2 regions of the Limosilactobacillus fermentum genome follow, and region 1 is predicted to be linked to the other one. Evidence: predicted binding sites of a transcription regulator. Region 1 holds the regulator's gene; the other holds the start of a gene.
The links. Region 1 encodes HrcA, which represses chaperone genes, less so after heat shock. Its sites were predicted from a motif close to TTAGCACTCNNNNNNNNNGAGTGCTAA; they were not measured.
Positions count from the first base shown of each region.

Region 2: a site for HrcA is predicted at 11,223-11,249, ahead of clpP (ATP-dependent Clp endopeptidase proteolytic subunit ClpP). Genes of this name have one in related genera too.

Region 1 covers NZ_CP040910.1:821,240-836,063, forward strand. The annotation lists partial or broken gene FG166_RS04080 (transposase) at 1-154, shown strand, start outside; gene FG166_RS04085 (hypothetical protein) at 285-650, opposite strand; gene hrcA (heat-inducible transcriptional repressor HrcA) at 776-1,822, shown strand; gene grpE (nucleotide exchange factor GrpE) at 1,833-2,420, shown strand; gene dnaK (molecular chaperone DnaK) at 2,458-4,314, shown strand; gene dnaJ (molecular chaperone DnaJ) at 4,426-5,586, shown strand; gene FG166_RS09560 (type 1 glutamine amidotransferase family protein) at 5,992-6,333, shown strand; partial or broken gene hisF (imidazole glycerol phosphate synthase subunit HisF) at 6,568-7,320, shown strand; gene hisJ (histidinol-phosphatase HisJ) at 7,528-8,367, shown strand; gene FG166_RS04125 (IS30 family transposase) at 8,402-9,325, opposite strand; gene FG166_RS04130 (ATP phosphoribosyltransferase regulatory subunit) at 9,747-10,907, shown strand; gene hisG (ATP phosphoribosyltransferase) at 10,900-11,514, shown strand; gene hisD (histidinol dehydrogenase) at 11,516-12,799, shown strand; partial or broken gene hisB (imidazoleglycerol-phosphate dehydratase HisB) at 12,801-13,385, shown strand; partial or broken gene hisH (imidazole glycerol phosphate synthase subunit HisH) at 13,385-13,993, shown strand; gene hisA (1-(5-phosphoribosyl)-5-[(5-phosphoribosylamino)methylideneamino]imidazole-4-carboxamide isomerase) at 13,990-14,715, shown strand; gene hisF (imidazole glycerol phosphate synthase subunit HisF) at 14,705-14,824, shown strand, end outside.
Region 2 covers NZ_CP040910.1:481,778-496,601, reverse strand. The annotation lists gene rnr (ribonuclease R) at 1-1,365, opposite strand, end outside; gene secG (preprotein translocase subunit SecG) at 1,418-1,657, opposite strand; gene FG166_RS02345 (ClC family H(+)/Cl(-) exchange transporter) at 1,720-3,270, opposite strand; gene FG166_RS02340 (amino acid permease) at 3,360-4,754, opposite strand; gene eno (phosphopyruvate hydratase) at 4,948-6,270, opposite strand; gene tpiA (triose-phosphate isomerase) at 6,387-7,154, opposite strand; gene FG166_RS02325 (phosphoglycerate kinase) at 7,260-8,465, opposite strand; gene gap (type I glyceraldehyde-3-phosphate dehydrogenase) at 8,547-9,560, opposite strand; gene FG166_RS09515 (hypothetical protein) at 9,832-9,963, shown strand; tRNA gene FG166_RS02315 (tRNA-Leu) at 10,251-10,334, opposite strand; tRNA gene FG166_RS02310 (tRNA-Arg) at 10,352-10,423, opposite strand; gene FG166_RS09510 (hypothetical protein) at 10,716-10,850, shown strand; gene clpP (ATP-dependent Clp endopeptidase proteolytic subunit ClpP) at 11,267-11,857, shown strand; gene FG166_RS09505 (thiaminase II/PqqC family protein) at 11,971-12,303, shown strand; gene FG166_RS09500 (thiaminase II/PqqC family protein) at 12,260-12,619, shown strand; gene whiA (DNA-binding protein WhiA) at 12,740-13,678, opposite strand; gene FG166_RS02290 (gluconeogenesis factor YvcK family protein) at 13,696-14,673, opposite strand; gene rapZ (RNase adapter RapZ) at 14,695-14,824, opposite strand, start outside.

The DNA.
Region 1 (14,824 bases):
AGTACTACGCCGCTTCATTCCCAAAGGTCAACCGATTGATGAGATTACCGATGATGAATTGATTCAAATTAACTGGTATTTGAATTGCCGACCACTCAAATGTTTAAATTGGCGAACACAGATTGAGATCTTTTTGCGTAATCTGCGTTACTAAATTTGTTCAAGTTATTTCTTGCAATCTACCAAAAGGTAATTATTTTTAACAAAGTGGTCCCATGTTGCCCCCACTAAAAAGCCCCTCACCACGCACTCGGCGCGGGGAGGGGCGGTGATAATTGATTTAATTAGTGGCGGCTAGCGCGGTGGTTGCTGGTCCCGTTTATCTTGTGGACCCGGCGCTTGTATTTAGGTTGGTTGCCATCTTCTAGTTTAAAGTGGCGCATCTTGCCCAAGAAGGGGCGCCCACTGAGCCGGATCCGGGTCCACGCTTGCATTAGCTCGATCATGCCGGTCAGCTGTTCGACGCGCTTGGGACCCTCGGTGGTAGCGGCGGCCATGATATCGTCGTTTAAACGGGCAACCAGGTTATTATGGTAGTTCAATAGCTCGCTAGTTAGCGGGGCGTTGCGGTATGAATTAAAAAGCTTTTGGATCAGCTCCATGGCTTCCTTGGCGCTTTGGGGCTGGATATAACGGTGATCTGCTGGCATGATGTTCCTCGGTGATAAATTGCGAAAAGATCTTTGACTTTTGTTGACTTTTAACGGGACGGTTGGTATATTATACATTGTATTTAGCACTTAGATGGCCAGAGTGCTAAAAGGAAGTGATCAAGATGCTAACCAAACGTCAAGAAGAAGTCCTGCAAGCGATTGTACGCCAATACACCACGACCGGTCAACCGGTCGGCTCCAAGGCACTTGTCGATCACCTGGCCAAAAAGGTCTCTTCGGCCACCATTCGAAACGAAATGGCGGTGTTAGAGCACGAAGGGCTGGTGACAAAGGAGCACTCCAGTTCCGGGCGGGTACCGTCCAAGCTGGGGTACCGTTATTACGTCGACCACTTACTGGATCCGTTGTCGGTAACTGAAAATGACCTGATTGTAATTCAAAACTCGTTGGGTACCGAGTACCAAAAGATTGATGAGATCGTTTCGCACTCGGCCGACCTCTTGTCGAACCTGACGAGTTACACCGCCTTTACCTTAAAGCCGGAGCAAAAGGACGCCCGCCTAAGTGGTTTTCGCCTGGTTCCGCTGGGCAACCACAGGGTGATTGCCATCTTGGTAACGGACACCGGGGACGTGGAGAGTCAATCCTTCACCCTGCCCCGGGGGATCGACACCGAGGCCATGGAAGCAGTCATCCGATTGATCAACGACCAGCTAACCGGGCTAACCTTACCGGAGGTGGTTAAGCGCCTCGTCACGGACATCCCGTTGCAGGTGACCCGCCACCTCCACCAACCCGAGGGCTTCTTGAACATCTTTGATTCGGTGGCTTCCCGGGCCGCTCACGAGCGCTTCTTTGTGGGGGGACGGTTGAATTTGCTAGGCTTTGCCAACCAGCAAAACCCGGCGGCGGTCCAAGAATTGTACGCGCTCTTGGACCACGGCAACAATTTGCAGGCCATTTTGGATCCGGATGACGAACACGATATCTCGGTTCGGATTGGAAATGAGATTGCCGACAACCAGGTCTTAGATGACTACAGTTTGATCACAGCAAAGTATCAAGTTGACCAGTATGGGGAAGGTATCATCGCCGTCTTAGGCCCGACCCGGATGCCCTACGCTAGGACCATTGGGTTGGTGGAGGCCTTCCGCCGCGAGCTGGCCAAGCGCTTACTTGACCACTACCGCCGCTATTACGACTCCTAGGAGGGATTAAATGGCAAAAGATGAGGAAAAGAACACCCAAGCTTCCGCAGCCCCAAACGAGGGGGAAGTAAAGGCTAAGCAGGAACGGACGTCGGACAAGGAACCGGCGGCTAAGGCCGGGGAGACCGAAAAAGTTGCCGATTTGCAAAAGCAAGTTGAAGAATTAACCAAGCAACTGGATGACCAAAAGGACCAGAACCTGCGGGCCCAAGCCGAAATGCAAAACATGACCAAGCGCTTTAAAAAGGAACAGGCGCAACTGCTCAAGTACGATGGTCAGGACCTGGCCAAGGGCATTTTGCCGGTTTTGGACAACTTAAAGCGGGCCCTGGAAATTGAAGTTGAAGACGAAAACGGTCAACAACTCAAGAAGGGGATCCAAATGGTACACGACCACCTGGAAAAGGCCTTAGCCGACCACGACATCAAAGAAGTTGAGGCGTTAAACCAACCCTTTGATCCGACCACGCAACAAGCGGTGCAAACCGTCGCTGCTAGTGGTGATCAAAAGCCGGACACCGTTGTGCAGGTGCTCCAGGCCGGTTACGTCTTGCATGACCGGGTCCTGCGCCCAGCCATGGTGATCGTGGCCCAGTAACAAACTGAAAATTAATAATTAAAAGAGGGATTTAAGTATGGCAAGTAACAAGATTATTGGTATCGATCTCGGTACTACTAACTCCGCCGTTGCCGTGATGGAAGGTAACGAACCAAAGATTATCACCAACCCAGAAGGGGGCCGGACCACGCCGTCCGTTGTTTCCTTTAAGAACGGTGAAGTTCAAGTTGGGGAAGTGGCCAAGCGCCAAGCAATCACCAACCCGAACACGGTCAAGTCGATCAAGAGCCACATGGGTGAAGCCGGCTACACCGTTGACATCGAAGGCAAGAAGTACACGCCGCAAGAAATTTCGGCCATGATTTTACAATACATCAAGAAGTACGCCGAAGACTACATCGGTGACACGGTGACCGAAGCCGTGATCACGGTGCCGGCTTACTTCAACGACGCCCAACGTCAAGCTACCAAGGACGCTGGGAAGATCGCCGGTTTAGACGTTAAGCGGATCATCAACGAACCAACCGCTTCTTCGTTGGCTTACGGGCTGGACAAGAAGGACAGGGACGAAAAGATCCTGGTTTACGACCTTGGTGGTGGGACCTTCGACGTTTCGATCCTCGAACTCGGGGATGGGGTCTTCCAAGTGCTCTCTACTAACGGGGACACCCACCTCGGGGGGGACGACTTCGACCAAAAGATCATGGACTGGCTGATTGACGGTTTCAAGCAAGAAAGCGGCATCGACCTGTCCCAAGACAAGATGGCCCTTCAACGGCTCAAGGACGCCGCTGAAAAGGCCAAGAAGGACGTTTCCGGGGTTCAAGAAGCCCAAATCTCCCTGCCGTTCATCACGTCCGGCGACAACGGTCCGCTCCACTTGGAAAAGACCTTAACCCGGGCCCAATTCAACCAATTGACTAACGACCTGGTTGAACGGACTAAGCAACCGGTTCTAAACGCCTTAAAGGACGCCGAACTCAGCTTCTCAGACATTGACGAAGTGATCTTAAACGGTGGTTCCACCCGGATCCCGGCCGTTCAAGAAATGGTGAAGTCCTTGACCGGTAAGGAACCAAACCACTCAATCAACCCGGACGAAGCCGTTGCCCTCGGGGCCGCCATCCAAGGTGGGGTCTTAACCGGTGACGTTAAGGACGTCGTTCTCCTCGACGTGACGCCGCTGTCCCTCGGGATTGAAACGATGGGGGGCGTCTTCACTAAGCTGATCGACCGCAACACCACCATACCAACTTCCAAGAGCCAAGTCTTCTCCACGGCCGCGGACAACCAACCAGCCGTTGACATTCACGTCCTCCAGGGTGAACGCCCAATGGCCGCCGACAACAAGACGCTCGGGAACTTCCAACTGACGGACATTCCGCCTGCACCACGTGGTGTTCCGCAAATCAAGGTAACCTTTGACATCGACAAGAACGGGATCGTCAACGTTTCTGCCGAAGACCAAGGGACCCACAAGAAGCAAAACATCACCATCAAGTCCAACTCTGGTTTGACCGACGAAGAAATCGAACGGATGAAAAAGGACGCCGAAGCCAACGCCGAAGCCGACAAGAAGAAGAAGGAAGAAGCCGACGTACGTAACGAAACCGACCAACTCCTCTTCCAAACCGACAAGACCTTAGAAGAACTCAAGGGGAAGGTTTCCGACGACGAAATCAAGAAGGCCCAAGACGCCAAGGACGCCCTGCAAAAGGCGAAGGACGACAACAACTTAGAGGACATGAAGGCCAAAAAGGATGACTTAAACAAGATCGTTCAGGACCTGACCGTTAAGTTGTACCAACAAGCCCAACAAGAAAACCAAGCTAACGGTGGCCAACCAACTGGCGACCAAGGTGACGGCAAGAAGGACGACGACAACACCGTTGACGGGGACTTTGAAGAAGTTAACCCCGACGACAAGAAGTAATTAGGTCCTATAATTGAGCAAGAAGCCAAAGGCCAGGAAACCGGACTTTGGCTTTTGCTTGCTATGGTGAACTGTGCGATAATAACCTACAAAATTTAGTGAGAGGTATTCATGGCAGAAGAAGATTTATACGACGTTCTCGGTGTCAAAAAGGACGCCTCGGAGGCCGAAATTAAGCGGGCCTACCGGAAGTTGGCGGCCAAGTACCACCCGGACGTAAACCACGAGCCGGGCGCCGAAAAAAAGTTTAAAAAGATAAACGAGGCCTACGAAACCTTGAGTGACGACCAAAAGCGGGCCCAATACGACCAGTTTGGCACGACCGGCTCCCAAGCGGGCGGTTTTGGCGGTCAAGGTGGCTTCGGTGGCTTTGGCCAGGGCGGCTTCAGCCAGGGTGGTTTTGGCGACTTCTCCGATATCTTTGGTGACATCTTTGGTGGGGGCCGGGCCCGGCGTGATCCGTCCGCACCACAACAAGGGCGCGACCTCCAGTACACGATGACCCTGGACTTCATGGATGCCGTCTTTGGTAAGGAGACTTCGATCAAGTACAACCGGTCCGCCGAGTGCCACACCTGTCACGGGTCGGGGGCTAAGCCGGGCAAGTCCGCCCACACCTGTTCCACTTGTCACGGCCAAGGGTACGTCCTTCGGCAACGGCAAACGATGATGGGGATGATGCAGTCCCAAGAAGTCTGCCCAACCTGTGGCGGTAAGGGCCAAGTGATCGACCCGGCCGACCAGTGTGACACCTGTCACGGTGCCGGGGTAACCGAGGAACGGCACGAACTCAAGGTGAAGGTGCCGCAAGGAATTGACGATGGTCAGCAGATGCGTCTGCAGGGCCAAGGGGAAGCCGGCAAGAACGGCGGCCCATACGGTGACTTGTACATCGTCTTCCGGGTCACGCCGAGCCGCGACTTCAAGCGGGATGGCAACACGATCTACGTCGACCAAGACATCTCGATTTCCCAGGCGACCCTGGGGGACCACGTTCAAGCCAAGACCGTTCACGGCGACGTTGACTTGAAGATCCCGGCCGGGACCCAGTCGGAAACCAAGTTCCGCCTGCGTGGCAAGGGGGTTCCGCGGGTCAACGGTAACGGGAACGGCGATGAATACGTCACCGTTCACGTTAAAACGCCAAAGACCTTGAACAAGCGCCAACGCGAGGCGATGCTGGCCTTTGCGGCGGCCTCTGGTGAAGACGTGAAGGGCGTCAAAGCGGGATTTTTTGATAAGCTTAAGGATGCCTTCGAAGATAATAAATAAGATGGTTAGCTTTCGATCATTAATTGTTTAATAAAGGCGCTCTAAAAGGGCGCTTTTTGTTTTGTTTGCACAATAATTTTTGCTAATTAAGCGGTTTTGGGTTATTATTTGGATAGAGAATATGTAGACGATGAGTAACGGCTGAAGTAGGGCTGAGGTTAGCGATGGCGTCCCCAATCAGCAAGGAAGAACCCCACCACGAGCGGGGTTCGGGCAAACCGTACTCGGGAGTCCCCTTGCTTATCATGCAGGGGGGCTTTTTGTTACTAATCGGCTACACGGGAGAAATGCACACAAAAGAGAAGAAAGGAGTCGGCCCGGGTGGGGGTCGATAGAGGGCCAATGCTTGCACTTATTGATTACGGCGCGGGCAATGCTCATAGTGTCCAAAAGGCGTTTGCCTAATTGGGAGCAAAGACGGTATTGACCAACGACGCCAAACAAGTTATTTCTAGCGATGGAATCATTTTAACCGGGATCGGCACCTACCAGTCCGGGATGACCAACTTCATGCAACGCCACCTGATCGGACCCATCCGGCGGGCGGTGGAACAGGGGGTTCCCTTACTGGGGATCGGGCTCGGCATGGAGTTGCTATTTGATTACTCAACGGAGGGCGGTTTAATTCCCGGCCTGGGCTTAATTAAGGGCCGGGTGACCGAAATCCCGAGCACCCCGCAACTGCCGGTGCCGATTGTCGGCTGGAACATGAACCGGCTGGGAAACCCGGTCAGCCGCTTTAACTAAATTGATGAGGAGTACACCTACTTTGTCCACTCTTATTACGTCCAAACGGCGCCCCAAAACATTGTCGCCACGGCCGAATACGGGGTCGTCATCCCGACGATCGTTCACCGGGGCAACGTGGTCGGGATGCAGTTTCAAGCCGAAAAGAGCGGGCCAATGGGCTTGAATTTATTAAATGACTTTCTCGAAGGAGTGGTGGCAAGGTGAGTTACGTAAGTAGGGGAGGTGAAGCAGATGCTGACGAGGCGGATTTTGCCGTGCTTAAACGTGATTGATGGTCGGGTCAAAAAGCGCCTACTGGGCAGCGAGCGACTATTGGACGTTGGCGACCCGGTCGAGCTGGCCTTTAAGTACCAGGAAAACGGTACGGACGGCCTGGTTTTCATCACGGATCCCAAGTAGGCCGGCGGTGGCCAGAAATTGCTGGATATGGTCGAGGCCATTTCTCAACAGGTCTTTATGCCGATGACGGTCGTGTGCAACGTGCGGACGGTCGTGGAGGTTAGAAACCTGTTGTTAGCCGGGGCCGATAAGGTGGGGATTAGCACCCGGTCAATCATGGCGCCGGACTTTATTCCCAAGGTCGCCCAGGTCTTTGGTAACCAAAGCATCGTCGCCATACTAGATTACCACGTCGACCCGCGTACCAACCGCAAGATCGTTTGCACCCCGGGCAACACCGAACTCGATGCTTACGAATGGACCTTGCGGGTCGTCGAGCTGGGGGTCGGGGAGCTCCTGGTTAACTCGATGGACCGTGATGGGACCGAAAACGGCTTCGATACCGCCTTTTATCGTGACTTGACCACCACCCTGACCATTCCGGTGGTGGCCTCGGGCGGGGCCGGCTCGACGGTGGACTTTGAAGAGGTCTTTGTCAACTCCGGGGTCACCGGGGCGATGGCCGCCTCGGCCTTCCACCTCGACCAGATGACGATTAGCGAGGTCAAAGAGACCCTACTCGAAAAGGGGATTTTGGTTCGGTAAGTATAGAGTGGGGAATCACCTCCTTGGCAGAATCAAGGACACCGCTGACGCGCTAACCTGTGTCCTATCCTTAGCCCACGGCCTGCTTTATGGTTGGTCCGCACTTCCCTCTAGTTCGTTAAACAATCATTAAGGCACTTCATTGACGGGTGCTTTTTTAGTTGGCCAAGCGTATACTAGTGACAATTTTAGGCAGGAGGTTTTTTTATGAAAGTTGATGGCCACACCCACACCGAGTTGTGCCCGCACGGCAGTGGTGACCACTTAGAAGCGATGGTGGAACGGGCGATCGAGCTGGGCTTTACCGACTACTGGGTGACCGAGCACGCCCCGTTGCCGGTGAACTTTAGCGATGCCTTCGGGGGCCCCTTAGATGACATCCAAACCGCCTCGTTAAGAATTGACCAGGTCGATGACTACCTGGAATTAGCCAACCAGATCAAGGAACGCTTCGCCGCTCAAATTAAGGTCCACATCGGCTTTGAGTTGGATTACCTGGCCGGTTTTGAAGCCGACCGCCGCCACTTTTGGGACCACTACGGCCCACAAGTTGACGGCGGCATCTTGTCGGTCCACTATTTGCCGGGCCGCGACGGCCGCTATTACGGGGTCGATTATAGCCCCGAGGAACTAGAGCAGGGCTTTGGCGAGTTGATCACCCATCCCCAGGAACTGTACCGCTATTACTTCAGCCAGTTGCAACGGGCGGTTAACTGCGACTTAGGGCCCAACGCCCCGAAGCGCTTGGGCCACCTAACCCTGATTAAAAAGTACCAGGACCGTTTCGGCCTCGACACCGACTTTGACGCCACCACTTGGCAAGCCATTGAGCGCCTGTTGGCCCAAATGGTCGCCGACGACTGGGAAATTGATTTCAACACCGCCGGGCTGTTTAAGGCCGATTGCAACGATTTTTACCCGGGGTGGGAAATCGCCGCCCGGGCCAAGGAATTGGGGCTGCCGTTGGTCTTTGGTTCCGACGCCCACGCCACGGTCGAGGTGGGGCACGCCTACCACTTGTTTGAAAAATTTAGCCAAAAGGTTTGACCTTGGCAGATTGCAAGAAATAACTTGAACGAATTTAGTGACGTAGATTAAGCAAGAAGATCTCGATTGGTGTGTGCCAGTTAAGACATTTAAGTGGTCGGGAATTCAGATACCAATTGATTTGAACCAGCTGGCGATCGCTCAGCTCTTCAATGGCTTGTCCCTTGGGAATAAACCGTCGCAAAACTCGGTTACGGTTCTCATTACTACCACGTTCATGTGGTGAATAAGCATGGGCAAAATAAACCTGAGTACCTGTTAGCTGTTCAATTGTCTGATAGTTAGCGAACTCTTTACCATGATCCACGGTAAGCGTCTTGAGCTTGTCTTGAAGTTGACTAGCTAGTTCAAGTACGGCTTGAGTCATGGACTGACTGTCGCGACCATGGAGCCGTTTAACAATTGTCAGGCGACTCTTACGTTCCACAAAAGTAGCCACAGCCTGACCTTTACGTTTGCCAGAAAGTACGGTATCAGCTTCAAAGTGGCCGAATTCCTGGCGAGTTTCGACTTTATGAGGCCGCTCCTCAATGGAGCGGCCGTGATTGAACGTACCACGCTTTTCTTTAGCACGATGACGACGAATTCCATGATCAGGCAAATCGGGCAACTGTATATCAAGCCAGCCTTGATCAATCCAGTTATAGACCGTCTTGTAGGTAATCCCCACCACATGGGCAACTTGTTCAGGGGACCACTTCTGGACTTGAATCTTTTCCTCGACCAAGTGTTTAAGGTTTTTAGTGAGCGAAGACTTCCGCCCCCGTTGACTAACCTTTCGTTCAAAGTCAGTCTGCGCTAGCCCAGCCTGGTACTCACTATTTAGCCGGTGAAGTTCGTTAAAGATGGTGGTCTTACTAAAGCCTAAGTAGTTAGCGATGTATCGCAAGGAACGTCCTTCATTATGAAGCGTTTCAATGACAACACGGTTCTGGAATGATAAAATAGTGGTGCTCATCAAGGTCCTTCTTTCTAATGGATTGTGTGGTAACACCATTAAAGACCTTGATGGGTTTTTCTGTCCACTTAAATGTTCAACTTAAATTTTACAATCTGCCCCTTTTAAAAAAAGTGGCGTATATTTCTATTAAAATTTAGTGAGTAAAAAATGAGTAAGGACCAGGAGAGTAGGAGTGGGGCTCCCAAGCAGAGAGTCGCCGGCGCTGGGATGGCGATTGACCCCCGCTTCGAACCACACCTGGGAACTGGACGGCTGAACGGAGTAGGTCGGCCCGGGACCACCCGTTAGCAGGGTTGAAGTTAGCTTCAACGTGAGGCCCCTTTCGTGAGGGAGGGGTGAACGGAGGTGGAACCGCGCTCCTGTGCCCTCTTGCAGCAATGCAAGGGGGCGTTTTTTATTCCAAAGGAGGTTGAGTTTGATGCAAGATTACAAGTTACCAGCTGGCTTGCGGGACAACTTTGGTCCCCAAGCGACCCAAAAGGAAAGCGTCCGTCATTACCTAACGGGCCTGTTTCAACGACATCACTACACCCTGATCGAGACCTCCCTGTTGGAATACCGGGACGTCTTTGGCCCCTACGAGTTGCAGGCCGAAAGCCTCTACCGGATCTTAGAAGCCGATGGTCAGGACTTGGTGCTACGCCCGGACCTGACCCTGCCGATCGCCCGCTTTTTGGCGACGACTAACGTCAGCTTGCCCACCAGCTTTGCCTACGTGGGCGAGCAGTTCCGCCGTAACCGCCAGCTGACCGGGCTTTATAACCAATCCACCCAGGCGGGGATCGAACTGGTTGGCTTTCAATCACGCCGGGCCGAGTTGGAGTGCCTAACGGTGATCAGCGAGTTAAACCGGGACCTCTTTAATGGGCGGCTGCTGGTGGAACTGGGGCAGGCCAGGCTAGCCGACCTGGTGTTAGCCGACTTGCCGGCCAGCGAGCGGCAAAAAGAAGCGATCAAGGCCGCCCTCTTTAACAAAAACGTCCCCGACTACGAGGCGGCGATTGCCCCCTTTAAACGGGAGCGCCACTACCCCTTCTTGGTGGAGTGGACCTGGCTGTTTGGTAAGGCGGACGTGGTCGAAAAAATGGTGGCGCCGCTGTGGGTCAACCCAGCGGCCAGGGAGGCGATGCAGGAGGTGTTGGACCTCGCCAAGTTGGTGGCCCAGCTGGGCGACCAAGAGCTCTTGGTCGACTTTTCGACCGCCGCACCGCAGGCTTACTACACCGGGGTGACCTTCAAGGCCTACGCCGACCAAACTAGTACCTACCTGGTATCGGGGGGCCGCTACGATAACCTCCTGGCCAACTTCCAGGAAAAGAGCGAACCGGCGATTGGGCTGGGGATTGACGTAACCCTCATCGCCCAGCTGTTGGAACGGAGCGCCCCGAGGGACCAAGCGAAGCCAACCCTAGTCTTTTGCCAACTAGCCGACTGGCCGACCTTTGCCAAGCGCTACGGGGGGGATCCTGCCTACGAGGCCTGTCTGGCCGACAGTTTGGTAGCGGCCCGCACCCAAGCAGCGGTAACCGGCCAGCAACTTAAAGTCATGAACGAAGAGGGGGACTTAATCGATGCTTAAAATCGCCTTAACCAAGGGGCGGGTGGAAGAACAGTTCACCGCCCTGCTGGCCCAGCGGGGCTTTGACACCAGCCCCTTAGAAAACAAGCAGCGCCGCTTGATCATTGAAGTGGCCGACCAGTTTGAGTTCATCCTCGCCAAGGGGCCGGATGTCTTAACCTACCTGACCAACGGGGTGGTCGACCTGGGGATCGTCGGCAGCGACATCCTGATGGAACAAGACGCCGAAAGTGACGAACTCTTGGACCTAAAAACCGGTCAGTGCCAATTTATCCTGGCTTCAACCGAAGACTTTGACCCCGACCGCCCGGGGCGCAAGGTGATCGGCACCAAGTACCCCCGGGTCGCCCAACGCTACTTTGCTCGCCGCGGCCAAGACGTCGCCATCATCAAGTTGGAGGGGTCGGTGGAGTTAGCCCCCTTAATTGGCCTGGCCGACGCCATTATTGACATCACCGAAACCGGCCGGACGCTGAAGGAAAACCACCTAGTCATTTACGACCGCCTCGATCAGGTTTCGACCCGGTTAGTGGCCAACCCGCTGGCCCTCAAGCAAAAACGGGACGAGATTTACTGCTTTGTCACCACCCTCAAGGGAGGAAACTAACATGAAGATTTACCAAAAGAACCTCACCGAAATGAAGCAAATCGTGGACGACTACACCAGCGCCACCGTCGACCCCCAGATTGTCGCAACGGTTGCCGAGATCATCCAAACCGTCCGCCAAGAAGGCGACGCCGCCCTCCGCAATTACGGCGCCCAGTTTGATAAGGTCGACGTTAAAGAGTTTGCGGTCCCACAAACCGAACTGGAGGCGGCCTACCAAACCCTGCCGTCAAACCTCAAGGACGCCCTGGCCACCGCTAAGGCCAACATCACTAGCTTCCACCAACAAGAAATTGAGAACGGCTTTGCCGATTTAACCACGCCCGGGGTGGTGCGGGGCCAAAAGGTGACCCCCTTAGCCCGGGTGGGCCTCTACGTGCCGGGGGGCACCGCCGCGTACCCGTCGACGATCCTGATGAACGCGATTCCCGCCAAGCTAGCGGGGGTCGGTAAGTTGGTGATGGTCACGCCGCCGCAAAGGGAGGGGATCTCCCAGACGGTGCTGGCCGCCGCCTACCTGGCCGGCGTCGACGCCGTTTACCAAGTCGGGGGTGCCCAAGCGATCGCCGCCTTAGCCTACGGGACCGAAAGCATCCCGCAAGTCGATAAGATCGTTGGCCCGGGGAACATCTTCGTCGCCACCGCTAAGCAACAGGTTTTTGGCCAGGTCGCCATCGACATGGTGGCCGGGCCGTCGGAAATCGGGATCATCGCGGACGGCAACGCCAACCCGGACGAAGTAACCGCCGACCTCTTATCGCAGGCCGAACACGACCGGCGCGCCCGGGCGATGCTAGTCACCGACAGCGTGGAACTGGCCGAGGCCGTTTCCGCCGCCGTTGACCAGCAGTTAAAAACCCTGCCGCGTCAGGAAATTGCCCAAGAAGCGATCGCCAACCGTAGCTTCATTGCCGTAATGGCGGACCAAGACGAAATGTTTGAACTGATGAATTCGATCGCCCCGGAGCACTTGGAACTCCAGGTCCAGGACCCGATCACCGCGATGGGCAAGGTGCAAAACGCCGGCTCGGTCTTCTTGGGCCGTTACGCCTCCGAGCCGCTCGGCGATTACCTAGCCGGGCCAAACCACGTCTTGCCAACCGGGGGAACCGCCCGCTTTGCCTCACCACTAGGGGTGTACGATTTCGTTAAGCGGACCCAGTTCTTGCAATACACCGAAGCCGCCCTGGCCGGGGTGGTGCAAGAAGTCGCCGACTTGGCCCGGGCCGAGGGGCTGGAGGCCCACGCCCGCGCCGTTGAAGCCCGTTTTAAGGAGGGAGATTAAGATGCGAACTGCCACCATTAAACGCCAAACCAAGGAAACCCAAATCGAGGTTAGCCTCAACCTGGACCAACAAAGCGGGATCCAAATTGATACCGGGGTCGGCTACTTCGACCACATGCTGAACTTGTTGGCCAAGCACGGCCGCTTTGGCCTGGTGGTCAAGGCAACCGGTGACCTAGAAGTCGACGCCCACCACACGGTCGAAGACACTGGGATTGTGCTTGGCGAGGCCCTCAAGGAGGCGCTGGGCGACAAAGTCTAAATCGAACGCTACGGCGACGCCATGGTGCCAATGGACGAAACCCTAGCCCAGGTGGTCGTCGACCTGTCGGGGCGCTCCTACCTGGTCTTTGACGCCGAACTGACCAACCCGCGGCTGGGTAGTTTCGAAACCGAGGTTACCGAGGACTTTTTCCAGGCCCTGGCCTTTGCCGCCGAGATGAACCTGCACGCCCGGGTCTTGTACGGGCGTAACACCCACCACAAAATCGAAGCGCTCTTTAAGGCGACCGGTCGCGCCCTGCGCCAGGCGGTCACGATTAACCCGGCGATTGAGGGGGTTAACTCCACGAAGGGGGTCATTTAATGCTTGCGATCATTGATTACGGGGCCGGCAACACCTATAACGTCGAAAAGACCTTTGCCTACCTGGGGGTGCAGGCGACCTTAACCGCCGACCCGGCTAAAATTTTAGCCAGCGACGGCCTGATCCTCCCTGGCGTCGGCGCCTTTAACGCGGCAATGACCAACTTGAAGCAACGGGGGTTGGTTGAGCCAATTAAAGAAGCGGTGAAAAAGGGCACACCCTTCTTGGGAATCTGCTTAGGGATGCAGATGCTCTTTGATTATTCGACCGAATACGGCCAAACCGCTGGCCTCGGTTTTATCCCCGGCCAAGTCGTGGAGTTGCCCAAGCAACCGGGCCTCTTGGTGCCCGAAGTGGGCTGGAACCAAAACCGCTTGGTCAACCCGGCGAGCGCCTACCGGCAGGTTGACGGGGAATTTACCTACTTTGTCCACTCCTATTACGCCTAGACGCCGGTCCAAAACGTCGTCTCGGTCGTCGATTACGGGGTACTGGTGCCGGCGATCGTTCAAAAAGACAACGTGGTGGGAATGCAGTTTCACCCCGAAAAGAGCGGCACGGTCGGCCTCGGTTTGTTAGAGCAATTCTTAAAGGGGGTAGAAAAATGATTAACCCAGCCATTGACCTGCAGGGCGGCCAAAGCGTCCGTTTGAAGCAGGGCGATTTTGACCAAGCGACCCTAATTGAAAACACCCCCCTGGCCCAGGTAGAACGCTTTCAGGCGGCGGGGATCGACCGCCTCCACTTAGTCGACCTGGATGGCGCCCGACTCGGCCACCCGGCTAACCAGGCGGTGGTCAAAGCAATCCGCGACTCCTTTACCGGCATGATCGAGCTGGGCGGCGGGATCCGGACCGCCCAGGCGGTCGCCGACTACTTAAAGCTGGGGATTGACCGGGTCATCTTGGGCTCGGTGGCCGTCAAGGACCCCCAGCTGACCCGCCGGGTGTTAAATGACTGGGGTAGCGCCCGGATTGTGATCGGCGTCGACGGCAAGGATGGGATGGTGGCCATGGAAGGCTGGCTCAGCCAGTCGACGGTGCCAATGGCAACCTTAATTGGCCGGCTGGTGGAAGCGGGCGCCGTTAATTTCATCGTTACCGACGTCGCCCAGGACGGGATGATGGCAGGTCCCAACTTGAACCTGCTCGGCGACTTGCAGGCCCAGTTCCCAACCGCCAACATCATTGCCTCCGGCGGGATCCGCAACCTAGCAGACATTGACGCCCTCAAGCGAGTCGGCGTCAAAGAAGCGGTCGTCGGCCGGGCAATGTTTGAGGGGACGCTGACGCTCGAGGAGATTAAGGAGGCCAACGCCAATGCTGACTAAACGAATTATCCCCTGCCTAGACGTGACCGATGGCCGGGTTAAAAAGGGGGTCAACTTTGTCAACCTGGTGGACGTTGGTGACCCGGTAGCGATTGCCCGCCGCTACCAG
Region 2 (14,824 bases), 340 kb from region 1:
GGATTCGATCATCCGTTCCGACAGCCCGCGGTCGCGTAATTGGATGTCGGTTGGGTGACCATTCTCGTCGACGATGATCTTCGCTTCCGGGGCTTCGAAGTCAATTGCCCCCCGTTGGTGGCGGTGCTTGAGCAAGATCCGGTGCAAGTCGGCCATCGTTTCAAACATCGGTACCAGTTCCTTATATTCCTGGCGGGTCTTTTCATCGTGGGCCTCTAAAATGGCGTTGACACTCTTATAGGTCATCCGGGCGTGCGAACGAATCACCGACGGGAAGATCTCGTGGCTCACGATGTTTCCTTGGGGGTCAATTTCCATTTCACACGACATGGCTAACCGTTCTTCACCCGGGTTAAGGGAACAAATCCCGTTGGAAAGGCGCCGCGGCAACATTGGAATTACCCGGTCGGTCAAATAAACCGACGTCCCCCGCTTGAAGGCCTCTTCGTCCAGTGGCGTTCCCGGTTGAACGTAGTGGGAAACGTCGGCGATGTGGACCCCCAAGTGGTAGTTGCCGTTATCAAGCTTCCAAGCCACCACGGCGTCGTCTAAGTCCTTAGACTCAATTGAATCAATCGTTACCAAGGGTTGGTCAGTTAAATCCGGGCGCCCCGCCTTTTCTTCTGGTTGGACGGTCAACGGGATTTGGTTGGCTTGGTCCAAAACTTCCTTTGGGAATTCGTGGGGAACGTCGTGGGCGTACACCACCGAAAGAATGTCGACGCCGGGTTCATCCTTATCCCCGATCACTTCCAGGGCCGGCCCAGTCATCACCTCCGGAGCGTCTTCGCTTGGGTAGGTCGCAATGCTTGCGGTGACCACTTCATTATCCTGCGGGTGAATCCCATCGCCGGTCACGTAAAAGCGGAGGCTCCCCAGCTTTTTATCCTTTAAAATCACTTCACCGATGAAGTTGCCCATCGTCATGTTCTTAAATTCCCCCACCACGTGGTCATAGGAGCGGGTAATGATCTTCGTGATCTCCCCTTCCGGCCTCTGGTCGCGGGTTGGATCGCCCGCTTGTAAGATCTTAACGGCCACTTCATCACCGGTTAGGGCGTACATCGTGTGGTCCGGGTTAATGAAAATATCTGGCATTTCCGGGTCATAGGAAACAAAGCCAAAGCCCTTGGGGTTACGGTGAAAAACGCCAGTGAATTCCTTTACCTGGGGAACCAGCTTAAATTCACCATCATCCGTCACTTCCACTTTTCCTTCCCGCTCTAATTGAACGAGGGCCTGCACCAGGGGGGTGAATTCGTCCGCACTGGTCATTGAAAGCACCCGGGCCAACTTTTCGGCCGAGAAACTCAGGGCCGCGTTTTCCGTGAGGTAGTCTAGTATTTGTGTCTTTAAATCTGTCATCTTATTCCTTTCGCGTTCAAAAAAAGCCCCCGTTAAACGGAGGCGCTCACTACTAATGTGAGGAAACGTAAACCAGCGCCAAAGCAAGAACAAAGAAAATGATTCCCACAATGACAGTTACGATTTGCATAACGGCTTCGAAGCCCCGCGCCTTCCGCCGGGAGAAGAGGTCGCCACTTCCCCCGGTCAAAGCAGACATCGAATCGTTATCGTTTTTGGCCGGCTGCATCATCACGCACGCGATCATGACCACGCAATCGATCAAAAACAGGGTCATTAACGTATTTTCCACGATCTTCCTCCTATCTGCTCACACTATAACCCTTAGAGTTTAACATAGAAAAGCCTAAATTGCTAATCAATCACCTGGTGGGCACCGCTAATGATCGCTTGTTGGGACTTGAGGTGACTGGCCCCGGTTAGCTGGATTACTAGGGTGTCACCGACCTGGAGGCGGGTATCACCGTGGGGAACGATTTCTTCTTCGCCCCGGTAAACCATTAAAATCAAACAGGATGGTGGCCACGGGTAGTCTTTAACTAAGGCGCCGTCAAGGGCGGTCCCGGCGTAGATGGTCGTCGTCATCTGCGTAATCCCCTCCAGGGACTGGTGTGGTTGACGATGAATGAAGCTTTCAAACATGGCCGTGTAGACGGGAGCACCGCCTAAGACGTCCACGACTAGGTAGGCCACCACCGCCACCACCGCTAACGGCATGAGGTGGGCTAGGGAACCCACCATTTCCGTAATCAACAGGATCGCCGTGAAGGGCGCCTTGGAAATGCAGGCAAAGTAGCCGGCCATGGCGTAAATCACGTAGTTGGCTAAAAAGCGCGCCGGAATTAGGCCCAGGTGAATCAAAATGACGCAGTACAGCCCGCCGAGAACGGCTCCCAAGGTCAAAATCGGCAAGAAAATCCCCCCGGGCAATTCAGAACCGTAGGAAATCATGGAGAAGACAAACCGGAGGACAAACAACCACAAAAAGAGGCTCACTGAGGTCGGCAGGTTGGTCAAACTAATAATCAACCCGTTACCGCCCCCCAGCGTGTTTGGCCACCACCAAGCAATTGGAATCACCAACAAGAATGGGATCACCGGGTACCAAGCGGGCTTAAACCACGTTACCTTGCGGCTCCACGTCCCTAGCCGTAGGATCACGTACTGATACAGCCGCCCTAAAATCCCCAAGAAGAGCCCTAATAACAATAGGTACCCGTACTGATTGACCGGGAAATACATTTCGTGGGGCAGGTCTAAATCCGGCTTGAGGCCAAAGAATTGCATCGACACAAAGTTGGCACTGATCGAGGAAATAAACACCGATAGCCATACTAACGGGGAGAAGTTATGGTAAACCTCTTCTAAGACAAACATTGAGGAGGCGATCGGGGCGTTGAAGGCCGCCGAAAGCCCAGCAGCCGCTCCGGAGGCGATCCCCACCCGACGCTCAATGGCGGTCAGTTTCTTCTTTCCCCGCCCCTCGACGATGCCTTGGCCAACCGTGGCCCCGACTTGAATTGACGGTCCTTCCCGTCCCAAGAAGAGACCGGGACCGATGGAAAGGATGCCCCCAAAGAACTTGCGCCACAAGACTGGCCACCATTGCTCGTCGAACTGGCCCGTTAACTGACCTTCGACTTGCGGAATCCCCGAGCCCTTAATGTTGGGGTTCTTTTGGGCCATCCGCCCCAAGAAAAGGGCTAACGGGACGGTTACCGCTACCCACGCCAATAGCCATAGCGGCTGCTGGTGGAAGAACAAAAAGGCCAGCTTGGTGAGGACCAAGACGTCTTGAATCGCCAACCGAAAGACCGAGGCCACTAACCCAACGGCCACCCCAATCACAATTGCCCGTCCCACCGACCGGGCGTTGCTATACTTTAAAAATTTAAATCTGAACACTACTCCAGAGCCCCCTTGTAAGTTACCAAATTATTTTAGCACAAAAAAAGGGCGGCGCTTAGGGCTGAAAGCGTCGCCACCTGTTTAAGCTAATTTTCTTTTCGCAAGTTGCCCCGGTACCGGATCAGGTAGGCTAAAACGGCCACCACCAAGACGACCGTCCCGGCAATCACTGAAATCCGGGTATCTGGGTTAACGAACATGAAGACCACAATCACCACCAGCATGGCAAAGGCGAAGTAATTAGATAGGGGGTACAAAGGTAATTTGAAGGGATGATCCTTCATTAGGGACGGGTTGTGCTTGCGGAAGCGCAACTCAGCCAAGAGGATCACAAACCACGGGATCATCCCCGGTAAAACGGAAGACGAGAAGACAATCACGAACATATCGGTGGTCGTCTTTGAAAAGACCGTTGCGAAAATGTCGGCAATGAAGCCAAGTAAAATCCCCCCAGAAATCCCCAGGATCGCCATGTCCGGAACCACGTGCTTGGACAAGCGGCCAAAAATCTTAGGCGCATCGCCCTCGTGAGCCAATTTAAAGAGCATCCGGCTTGAAGAATAGATCCCCGAGTTGGCCCCGGAAAGGGCGGCCGTCAGGACCACGAAGTTAATCAAAGAGGCAGCCGCGGTGATGCCCACCTTGGCGAAGGTGGAAACAAACGGCGACCCCACCGCACTTAGGTGGTTCCACGGGTAGATGGTGACAATCACAAAGATCGCCCCAACGTAGAAGATCAGGATCCTGAAGAGGACTGACTTGACCGACTTAACAATCGCCTGTTGTGGGTTAGCTACTTCCCCGGCCGAAATTCCCAGCAACTCAATCCCCTCGTAGGAACCGACGATGATTGACATCGAAAAGAAGAAGCCCGAAATGCCGCCGGTAAAGAACCCGCCGTGGCTCCACAGGTTGGAAAAGCCGGTGGGGTGCCCGCCGTTACCAAAGCCAAAGAAGATAACCATAAAGCCCAAAAGGATCATTAGGATAATGGTGATTACCTTGATCATCGCAAACCAAAACTCTAATGACCCGTAAGCCTTGGCGCTGGCTAAGTTAGCGAGGGCCAAGAAGGCGATGATGACCAACCCAGCCGCCCAGGGCTTGGTGTGTGGCCACCAGTACTGCAGGTATTCCGTGGCGGCCACCACTTCCGACATCCCGACGACGATGTATTCAAAGACGTTGGCCCACTTAGCTAAGTAACCGGCAATTGGGTGAACGTATTCGGTAGCGTAATCGGCAAAGGAGCCGGTCCCCGGGTTAACGTAAATCATTTCTCCCAGGGCCCGCATGACAATGTAGAGAATCAAACCAACGAAGGCGTAAGCTAAAATCACCGATGGTCCCGTCCACTTAATCGTCGACGTCGACCCCATGAACAAACCAACCCCGATGGCTCCCCCTAAGGAGATCATCTCCATTTGACCAGCTGTCATCGAACGCCGCAGTTCGGGCGCCCCACTTGATTGCTGTTTCATTATTTTCAATTCCTCTCTAAGTTAAAGGGGGACCGTGCCCCCTTGACGATGGCAAAGCGCCAAAACAACTATTTTTCATTATAGGCGATCCGTCCCGAGGGGGCAATAAGCGGGTCTCATCAAATTATCACCAGAAATTAAAAAAGACCGGAAGAAAACAGGGTTTCTTCCGGTCTCTTTTTAATCAACCAAATTAACGGTTTTCGATGTCTTGCTTAGCTTGTTCACTAAGGTTGTAGAAGGAACGGATTCCCTTGTACTTAGCAACGTCGCCAAGGTTGTCTTCAATCCGCATTAATTGGTTGTACTTAGCAAGACGGTCGGTCCGGCTCATGGAACCAGTCTTGATTTGGCCGGCGTTAGTAGCAACCACCAAGTCAGCGATCGTCGTGTCTTCAGTTTCACCAGAACGGTGGGAAACGATGGCCGTGTAACCAGCTTCCTTAGCCATTTCGATGGCTTCAACGGTTTCCGTCAGAGTACCGATTTGGTTCAGCTTGATCAGGATCGAGTTGGCAGCGCCCATCTTGATCCCCTTAGCAAGGTAGTCGGTGTTAGTAACGAAGAAGTCGTCACCAACCAATTGAACCTTCTTGCCAAGCTTGTTAGTCAATGTTACCCAGTCATCCCAGTTGTTTTCGTCGATCGGGTCTTCAACAGAAACAACCGGGTACTTAGCGATGATGTCGGAAAGGTATTCGATCCATTCTTCGGTGGTGTATTCTTCACCAGTGGACCAGTGAAGCTTGTACTTCTTGTCTTCGTCGTTCCAAAGTTCAGAAGCAGCCACGTCAAAGGCAATCGCAACGTCCTTACCAGGCTTGTAGCCGGCAGCTTCGATGGCCTTGATCAGGTATTCGAACGGTTCTTCGTTGTTAGCGAAGTCTGGGGCAAACCCACCTTCGTCACCAACGGAAGTAACCTTGCCATCTGCTTCCAAGGCCTTCTTTAAGGCGTGGAAAGTTTCGGAACCCATCCGGATGGCTTCGCGAACGGTTGGGGCACCAACCGGCATGATCATGAATTCTTGGAAGTCCACCTTGTTGTCAGAGTGGGCCCCACCATTGATGACGTTCATCATTGGCGTTGGCATTACGTGTGCGTTAAAGCCGCCCAAGTAGTTGTAAAGAGGAACTTGCAGTTCATCTGCAGCAGCCCGTGCGGTTGCCAAGGAAACGGCCAGAATGGCGTTAGCCCCTAACTTACCCTTGTTTGGCGTCCCGTCGAGGGCAATCATTGCCTTGTCAATCGCGATTTGGTCCGTAACTTCCATCCCGACGATTTCCTTAGCAATAACGTTGTTAACGTTGGCAACGGCCTTTAAAACACCCTTGCCACCGAAGCGGTCCTTGTCACCGTCACGAAGTTCAACGGCTTCGTGTTCACCAGTTGAAGCACCGGACGGGACGATCCCCCGCCCAACACCACCAGCTTCGGTGTAGACTTCTGCTTCAACGGTTGGGTTCCCACGTGAATCAAGGACTTCACGGGCGTAAATATCTGTAATAAGTGACATTAGATGACTCTCTCCTCTTGATTTTATTTGGAAAGCAATTCCGCCTTCCATTCTATTATTTTGATCAGTTTAAAACAAGTCAGATCGCTAATTTCCTGGGAAATTTAAACAGTCCATCAGTGACCAAAGCGTTGGTAGTTAACCATCTCTAAAAAAGTGGTGGCGTCCAAACTAGCCCGTCCAATCAAAACCCCGTCAATATCGTCTTTTTGCATTAAGGTCTTGATGTTAGACAAATTAACGCTACCCCCGTATAGGATCCGTACTTGGTTGGCAACTTCATCGTTGTAGAGGTGGGCAATCGTTTGGCGAATCAGGTAACACCCCTCATTGGCTTCTTGCGGGGTGGCCGCCTCGTTACCACTACCAATTGCCCAGCTTGGTTCATAGGCGATCGTCACCCGCGAAAGCTCGCTTTCTTTGACCCCTTGGAGGCCGGAAATGACTTGGCTGACCACCCAGACAATCCGATCGTGCTCCTGCTTGCGTTTCATCGTTTCATCGACGCACAAAATCGGGCAAATTCCGGCGCTCAAGGCAGCATGGACCTTTTTGTTAATCGTGGCGTCGTCTTCATAAAACAAGCGGCGCCGCTCTGAATGGCCGATGATGACGTGCTTAATTCCTAATTCACGCAGGGCCAAGGGGCTGGTCTCACCAGTAAAGGCCCCTTCGTCTTGGTAAAAGCAGTTTTCGGCTACAATCTTTAAATTGGTCCCCCGGGTGTGTTCGACGAGCGACTCCAAAAAGAGGGTTGGCACCGCCAACTCCACTTCTTCTTGTTCCGGATCCGGCAGGGCGTCTTTGATTTGGTCAACGTAATCGACCGCTTCCGTAATTGTCTTATACATCTTCCAATTGCCGACAATCAATGGTTTTCGCATTCAATCACCCCCACGTAAAAAAGAACATGGAATTCAACCTACTCTGTATTCCACAAAAAAACGAAAAAGGGGTGGGAAACTTTTTCTTTCCAACCCCTTTCAAGTTTACTTATCAGAAATGGCAGCAATCCCCGGAAGAACGTCCCCTTCCAGGTAGGCCAATGAAGCTCCCCCACCAGTGGAGATGTGAGTTAACTTGTCAGAAATGCCCAGTTGCTTAGCGGCCGCCGTGGAGTCACCCCCACCAACGATCGTCGTTGCGCCTTCAAGCGTCCCCAAGAATTGACCAACTTCCAAGGTTCCCTTGGCAAAGTTACTCATTTCAAAGACACCCATTGGGCCGTTCCAAACAACGGTCTTAGCGTCTGCCAGCACCTTCTTAAATTCTTCGATTGACTTTGGACCAATGTCTAAGGCCATCCAGCCGTCATCGATGTCGCCTTCAACCACCTTGGTGTTAGCGTCGTTGGCAAACTTGTCGGCAACTACGTTATCCACTGGTAAGACTAACTTGTCGCCAGCCTTTTCCAAGATTTCCTTAGCAACGTCAATCTTGTCTTCTTCAACCAGGGAGTTCCCGATCTTGATGCCCTTGGCAGCGTAGAAGGTGTAAGTCATCCCCCCACCGACAATGACCTTATCAGCCTTGTCGAGCAGGTTGTTGATAACCCCGATCTTGTCGGAAACCTTGGCACCACCCAAGATGGCAACAAATGGGCGTACTGGGTTGGTAACGGCGTCACCTAAAAACTTGATTTCCTTTTCCATCAGGAAGCCCGCCGCTGCCTTGCCTGGCATGTTGGAAGCAATCCCCACGTTGGAGGCGTGCTTACGGTGAGCAGTCCCGAAGGCATCGTTGATGAAGAGGTCACCCAAGGATGCCCAGTACTTACCCAATTCTGGATCGTTACCAGATTCGCGCTTAACGTATTCGCCGTCCTTAACGTCTTCGTAACGGGTATTTTGAACCACCAGTACTTGGCCGTCTTCCATCTTGGCGATGGCGTCTTCTAATTGCGGACCTTCCGTAACCGGTACAAAGGTTACCGGCATGTTCAGCAGGTTAGAAAGGCGTTCTGCCACCGGACGCATGGACAGACCCGGCTTGTCGTCTTCCTTCTTGATCCGGCCCAGGTGGGAGAAGAGAATTGCCTTCCCCTGGTGGTCCAATACGTACTTGATGGTTGGCAAAGCAGCCACAATCCGGTTGTCGTCGCCAACAACACCATCCTTAATCGGCACGTTGAAGTCAACGCGCATTAAGACCTTCTTGCCGGCCAAGTCTAAATCTTCAACCGTTAATTTAGCCATGAAATCTTCCTCCTTATTTAAAAGAAAAGACGGGGGAGTCGCCTCCTCCCGCCTTTTTGATCACCTTAATTCAGCTTGCAATTAAAGGCTTGCAAAGTGGATCAGGGTGCGGATCATGTTGCTGGTGAAACCGTATTCGTTGTCGTACCAAGCAACCGTCTTAACTAATTGGGAACCATCGTCGGCTTCCATGATTTCGGTTTGAGATGGGTCAAAGACAGAACCGTAAGTGGAGCCAATGATGTCGGAGGAAACGATTGGGTCTTCAGTGTAACCAAAGGCGTCGTTACCTTCCGTAGCCTTCTTCATAGCGGCGTTGATTTCGTCAACCGTAACGTGCTTGTCCATGATGGAAACAAGTTCCGTCAGGGAACCGTCAACAACACCAACACGTTGAGCGTGACCAGAAAGCTTACCGTTCAGTTCTGGGATAACCAGACCAATGGCCTTGGCAGCACCAGAAGAGTGCGGAATGGTGTTCGTGCTTGCAGTACGGTTGTTACGCATCTTCTTACCACGAGGACCATCGAGGATAGCTTGCGTGGAAGTGAAGGCGTGGATGGTCGTCATCGTACCAGCCTTGAGACCGAATTCCTTGTTCAGGAAGTAAGCCATTGGGGCCAGGCAAGAAGTGGTGCAGGAACCTGCAGAAACGATCTTGTCGTCAGCCTTCAGCGTGTCCAGGTTAACCCCAGGAACAACAGTAGGAATGTTACCAGCAGGAGCGGAGATCAGAACCCGCTTAGCACCAGCATCCAGGTGTGCTTGGGACTTTTCAGCAGAAGTGTAGAAACCAGTACATTCAAGGACAAAGTCAACCCCGTCGTTTGCAACCCACGGAATGTTCTTAGCGTCGCGTTCTGCGTAAACTGGGTACTTCTTACCGTCAACAATGATCCCTTCTTCGTAAGCAGAAACTTCACCAGGGAACTTGCCGTGCGTAGAGTCGTACTTCAGTAAGTAAGCCAGCATGGACGGCGTCGTCAAGTCGTTGATTGCAACAACTTCGATTTCGTCAGAGTTGAGTTCGTGAATCCGACGGAAAGCCAAACGACCAATCCGGCCAAAACCATTAATACCAATCTTTACAGTCATACTGTAATTTCCTCCTTTAGGAAAATAATTCATGTACCCATTAAGTGTATCACCATTAGCCAAAAAATACAGCCATCGTCGTGCATTTTTTAACAAAGTTCACCTAAATTGGGTACCACCAATATAAACAACATTGTACCCATTTCACTTGTGCTTGTCCAATCATGCCGCCTAGATTTTCCGTTGGCGATTGACGGTTGCTATTTAAGGTGACTTTCGTTATAATCGGAATGTTGAAATATTTACGAGAGAGATAAAGGAGGCATGAACCATGCGCAAAGCACATCCACACGGCGTTCAAGGCCGGCGTCCAATTGCTCCGAAGTACAAGCGGGCTTTAAAAGAAAAGAAGATTGAAGCTATCCGTAAGTGGGCTAAGGAAGCACCTGCTGACGAAAAGTAATTTCAATTATGATCCCCTCCCCCATTTGGGCGGCGGGGATTTTTTATTTCCTTGAAAAAAAGCCGTCCCCTTAAGCCCACTAGTCACCTTCACATCGGCAAAGTTGACCAAACAAAAAAGAGCTATCTAATTCGATAACTCCCCACATGGTCCCATGCCAAAAATTTTTACCTCAGTTTTACCACAGTTTCGATTTAAAACTATGTTGACTGATTTTCAGTAAGAATAAAAAATGCCGTCATCCCAAGGATTTAACCATCCCTGAAAATGACGACAATAAAACTTAGTGCCCCAAACAGGATTCGAACCTGTACATGGTTACCCATACAACGACCTGAACGTTGCGCGTCTGCCAGTTCCGCCACTGGGGCATAATATTCGTTTTTAATGCGCCCCCGGGGAGTCGAACCCCGATCTCGAGAACCGGAATCTCGCGTGCGATCCATTACACTAAGGGCGCGCTACCTTTTGGCGCATTTCTTTGCCTCGCTGCTTTGTTATCAAGCAACGTATATAATAATACACATTCAGCGCCTTTTTGACAAGCCCCTTTTTTAAATTAATTTTCCTCCCCTAAAGCGAGCATCTAGACCAATTTATATCAACCGGTTGTTTAAATTTGGTCATTAAAAGGACTTGCCAACTAGACCATTGAGGGATATGATAGGTATTGTCAATTAACGACGGGCATTCCCTCGTCATTAACCAATTTAAAACATAAACCAATTAAATAATTATGGAGGACCTAGACCATGACGAAACACGAACGGATGTTAGCAGCCTTAGACGTTTACAAAAACGGCGATGACAAAGCAGAAATGAGTCAATTGGCTGCCGAAAGCGCCAGCGCTGAATTAGATCTTTTATGCCAAGACCTGGATGACTAATCACTAATTATCTGGCTCGCCGACTGTCCCGGGGGGAGCACCGCCTTCTATGGCCGAAATCTGGTTAAGATGCTGATCATCTCCACCTTTTTTCTACCTAACATTTAAAAAGCTAGCATGAGTCCGTGAGAGTACTTTACTCGCGGACTTTTTTCACACCAAGTGTCAACTAATCGAGGATGGCCCCACCTCGTTACTTCTTGCCGTTCACGTTAATTTAAAAATAATTCTCTCAATATGTTAACGGTGTGACAGATTGCGAAAACGCCCCCAATTGGGCCTGGTCCATGCCAATGGGGTGAAAAACTTTTGCCAACGAGTGGGTAAATGATTTGACCTTTTTTGACCTATAGAGTAGACTATCCCCATAAGTTAGCAAACAGTACTAACTAGTGCTAATTAAGGAGGCCAACTGAATGAACTTAGTACCAACCGTCATTGAGCAATCGTCCCGTGGCGAACGCGCTTATGACATTTACTCCCGTCTTTTAAAGGACCGGATCATCATGTTATCTGGTCCGATTGAAGACAACATGGCAAACTCAATTGTTGCCCAACTGCTCTTCTTGGACGCCCAAGATTCCACCAAGGACATCTACTTATACATCAACTCCCCTGGTGGGGTGGTTACCTCTGGGATGGCAATCTACGACACGATGAACTTCATCAAGTCTGACGTTCAAACGATCGTGATCGGAATGGCTGCTTCAATGGCATCCGTCCTGGTTTCCTCCGGGACCAAGGGGAAGCGGTTCGGTCTTCCACACTCAACCGTGATGATTCACCAACCATCCGGTGGTGCCCAAGGTCAACAAACCGAAATCCAAATTGCCGCCGAAGAAATCCTGAAGACCCGCAAGATGATCAACGAAATTCTTGCTAAGAACTCCGGGCAAAGCTTCGAGCAAGTTGAACAAGATACTGAACGGGATCACTACTTAACCGCCCAAGAAGCCGTGGATTACGGCCTGTTGGATGGGGTTATGGATTCAAACAATCTGAAGTAACCCCCGCATCTAGGCACTAGGCAGAATTTATTTCTGCTTGGTGCCTTTTTTGATTGACAGCGGGGTGCCCCTCTTTTATTCTGGGGCTAAATTTAAATTGAGAGGAGCTCACCATGAACTACACCGACCAGTGGCGCCAAGCCGTTTTACCGACCTGGCAAGCTAGCTTTGACCACCCCTTTATCACCGCCTTGCACGACGGGACCCTGCCCGAAGACACCTTTCGCTACTACCTCATCCAAGATCACCACTACCTCACCGCCTTTGCCGCCCTCCACGAGGCCATCGCTGAACACCTACCGGCCGATCAAGCTCAGGTCTTGTTAGCCCTAAACGAAGGGAGTGGTGAAGACACCATCCGCGACAAGATGCACGCGGAGCTAGGGATCACCGCTACTGACTTTGCCACCACACCGGTCGGCCCCAACCGCCTACGCCTACATTAGCCACATGTATTACCAGCTCAATGAGGTTAACCCCCAGGCCGCCGTGGCCGGCTTGCTGCCTTGCTACTGGCTTTACGCCCAAATTGACGCCCACCTGGCCAAGTTAACTAGTCCCAAGCCACTCTACCAAGCCTTCTTTAACGCCTATGCTAGCGACGACTTCACCACGTCAACTAACCAAATGCTCGACCTAGTTAACCAAACCGCAGCCGCTAGCTCCCCGGACGTGCAAACCCAAATGGCGACGGCCTTTAAGCGCAGCGCCGTTTACGAAAGCCACTTTTGGCAAATAGCCTACCAAAAAGAACGGTGGTAATCAAAAGAAGCGTGCGGCCCAACCTCCGATACGGGCCGTTTGACCAAGCTAGAGCAGGAACATTAGTTTTAAAGACAACAAGAGGCTGCGAGAAATTCCTCGCAGCCTCTTGTTTATTATTTAGATTGCCTTGCCCTGCCGCAATTCGTCGGCGTAGGCATTTAGCTTGCGGAGCCGGTGATTGACCCCCGACTTTGAAATTGGGCCCCCGGGTACCAACGTCCCCAGTTCCTTTAGACTTACTTCCTGGTGAGCCAACCTAGTTTCGGCGATGGCACGTAGCTTTTCAGGGAGGCTACTTAGCCCCACCGTCGCCTCAATCAGCATAATATTTTCCACCTGGCGATTGGCGGCATTGGCCACCTTATCCATATTGGCGTTCTCACAATTAACCAGCCGGTTGACCGAATTACGCATGTCGCGGACAATCCGGATGTTTTCAAATTCGAGCATTGAAGTGGTTGCCCCGATCAACTGTAAGAAGTTCGCGATCTTTTCGGCTTCCTTTAAGTAGACAATGTAGCCACTGCGCCGGTTGGTGGTGCGGGCGTTTAGGTCATAGCGGTTGATCATTTCAGCGATCATCTCGTTGTGCTCTTCATACAAAGAATAGATCTCGAGGTGGTAGCGCGACGTCTCCGGGTTATTAACGGAACCGCCCGCCAAGAAGGCCCCCCGCAAGTATGACCTGATCATCAAGTCGTCGGTCAACAAGTCCAAGGGAACCCGTTCCTTGATTTGAAAACCGTCCAAAATGGCCAGGTCCCCCAAGATTTCCTGGACGTGGTGGCGTAAGCGAACCACGTAGGTGTTATTCTTTTTGAGTTTCATTTTCTTGCGGACCAGAATATCACTTTCTACCTTGTAAAGTTGCTTAATCAGTGAATAGATCCGCCGGGCGATGGCCGGGCTTTCGGTCTGGACGTTTAAAATCATGGCATGGTTAGCCAGCCCAATGGAGCCGTTCATCCGGATCAGGGCCATCAATTCGGCCCGGGCGTTTTTTTCGTGTACCGTGATCCCGGTGAGTTCTTTCTTCACTTCGCTAGCGTAAGACATGGAATCTCCCCTTCAGTTTAGTAATGAACGTCATGGAGCCGGTTGATCAGCTCTTCGACGACCTTGTCGCGATCATGGAAGGCCCCGTTATCGCGCAAGCGCAAAAAGTTACTAGAAATCACCCGGCACCCCATTTCCCGCAGGGTACGGAAATCATGGGTAACCGGCTGTGAAATCTCATTCCACTCCTTAAAGTCAATGTAGTCGTTTGGCACCGGCTGAATGTTGACCAAGACGGTATCGACAAAGTTCTTTCCCAGGTGCTTATTTAAAACCCGGACGTGGTCGGCATCGGTGAAGTGATCGGTCTCCCCCTTTTGGGTCATGATGTTGCAAATGTAGACCACCTCTGCCTTGGTTTCACAAACCGCCCTCCCAACGTTTTCGATCATCAGGTTCGGTAGGATCGAGGTGAACAAACTCCCCGGCCCCAAGACGATTTGATCGGCGTCCATAATGGCCTCGATTACCTCCGGCACCGCTTCTGGCTGGTGGTGTTCCCCGTCACTAACCCAAACGTGGTCGATTTGCCCGTGGGCGGCCGTAATCTCCGACTCGCCCCGAATGACCCGGCCATCGGCAAAGGCCGCGTTTAAAGTCAGCGGTTCGTTGGCAACCGGGTAGATGTGACCATGGATTTTCATCATCATCCCTAGTTCTTGGACGGCCTCAAAAATCCCGCCCCGCATTTCTGCCAAGGCCGAGATGATTAAATTGCCGATCGCGTGCCCCGCCAAAAATTGGTCGGTACTCCGGAAGCGGTACTGGAAAATATCCTTTTCAATCCGGGGCATTTCCGCCAAGGCCACCAAGGCATTGCGAATGTCGCCAGGGGGAACCACGTTCACGTAATCACGCAGGATCCCCGATGAGCCCCCGTCGTCAGCAACGGTCACAATGGCAGTAATATCAACATTATGGTCTCTTAGGCCGCGTAAAATGATTGGCAGGCCGGTCCCGCCACCAATCACCACAACCTTCGGGAGATGATGCATCAAAACGACTCCTTCTTTCTGTTAGTTGGCCTTGTCCACGTCACGGTGATGGACGTGAACTGGGTATTGGTTATTCTTCAGGTCAGCGGCCAGCCGGTTAGCAATCGTTACTGACCGGTGTTGGCCCCCCGTACATCCAATGGCAATTATC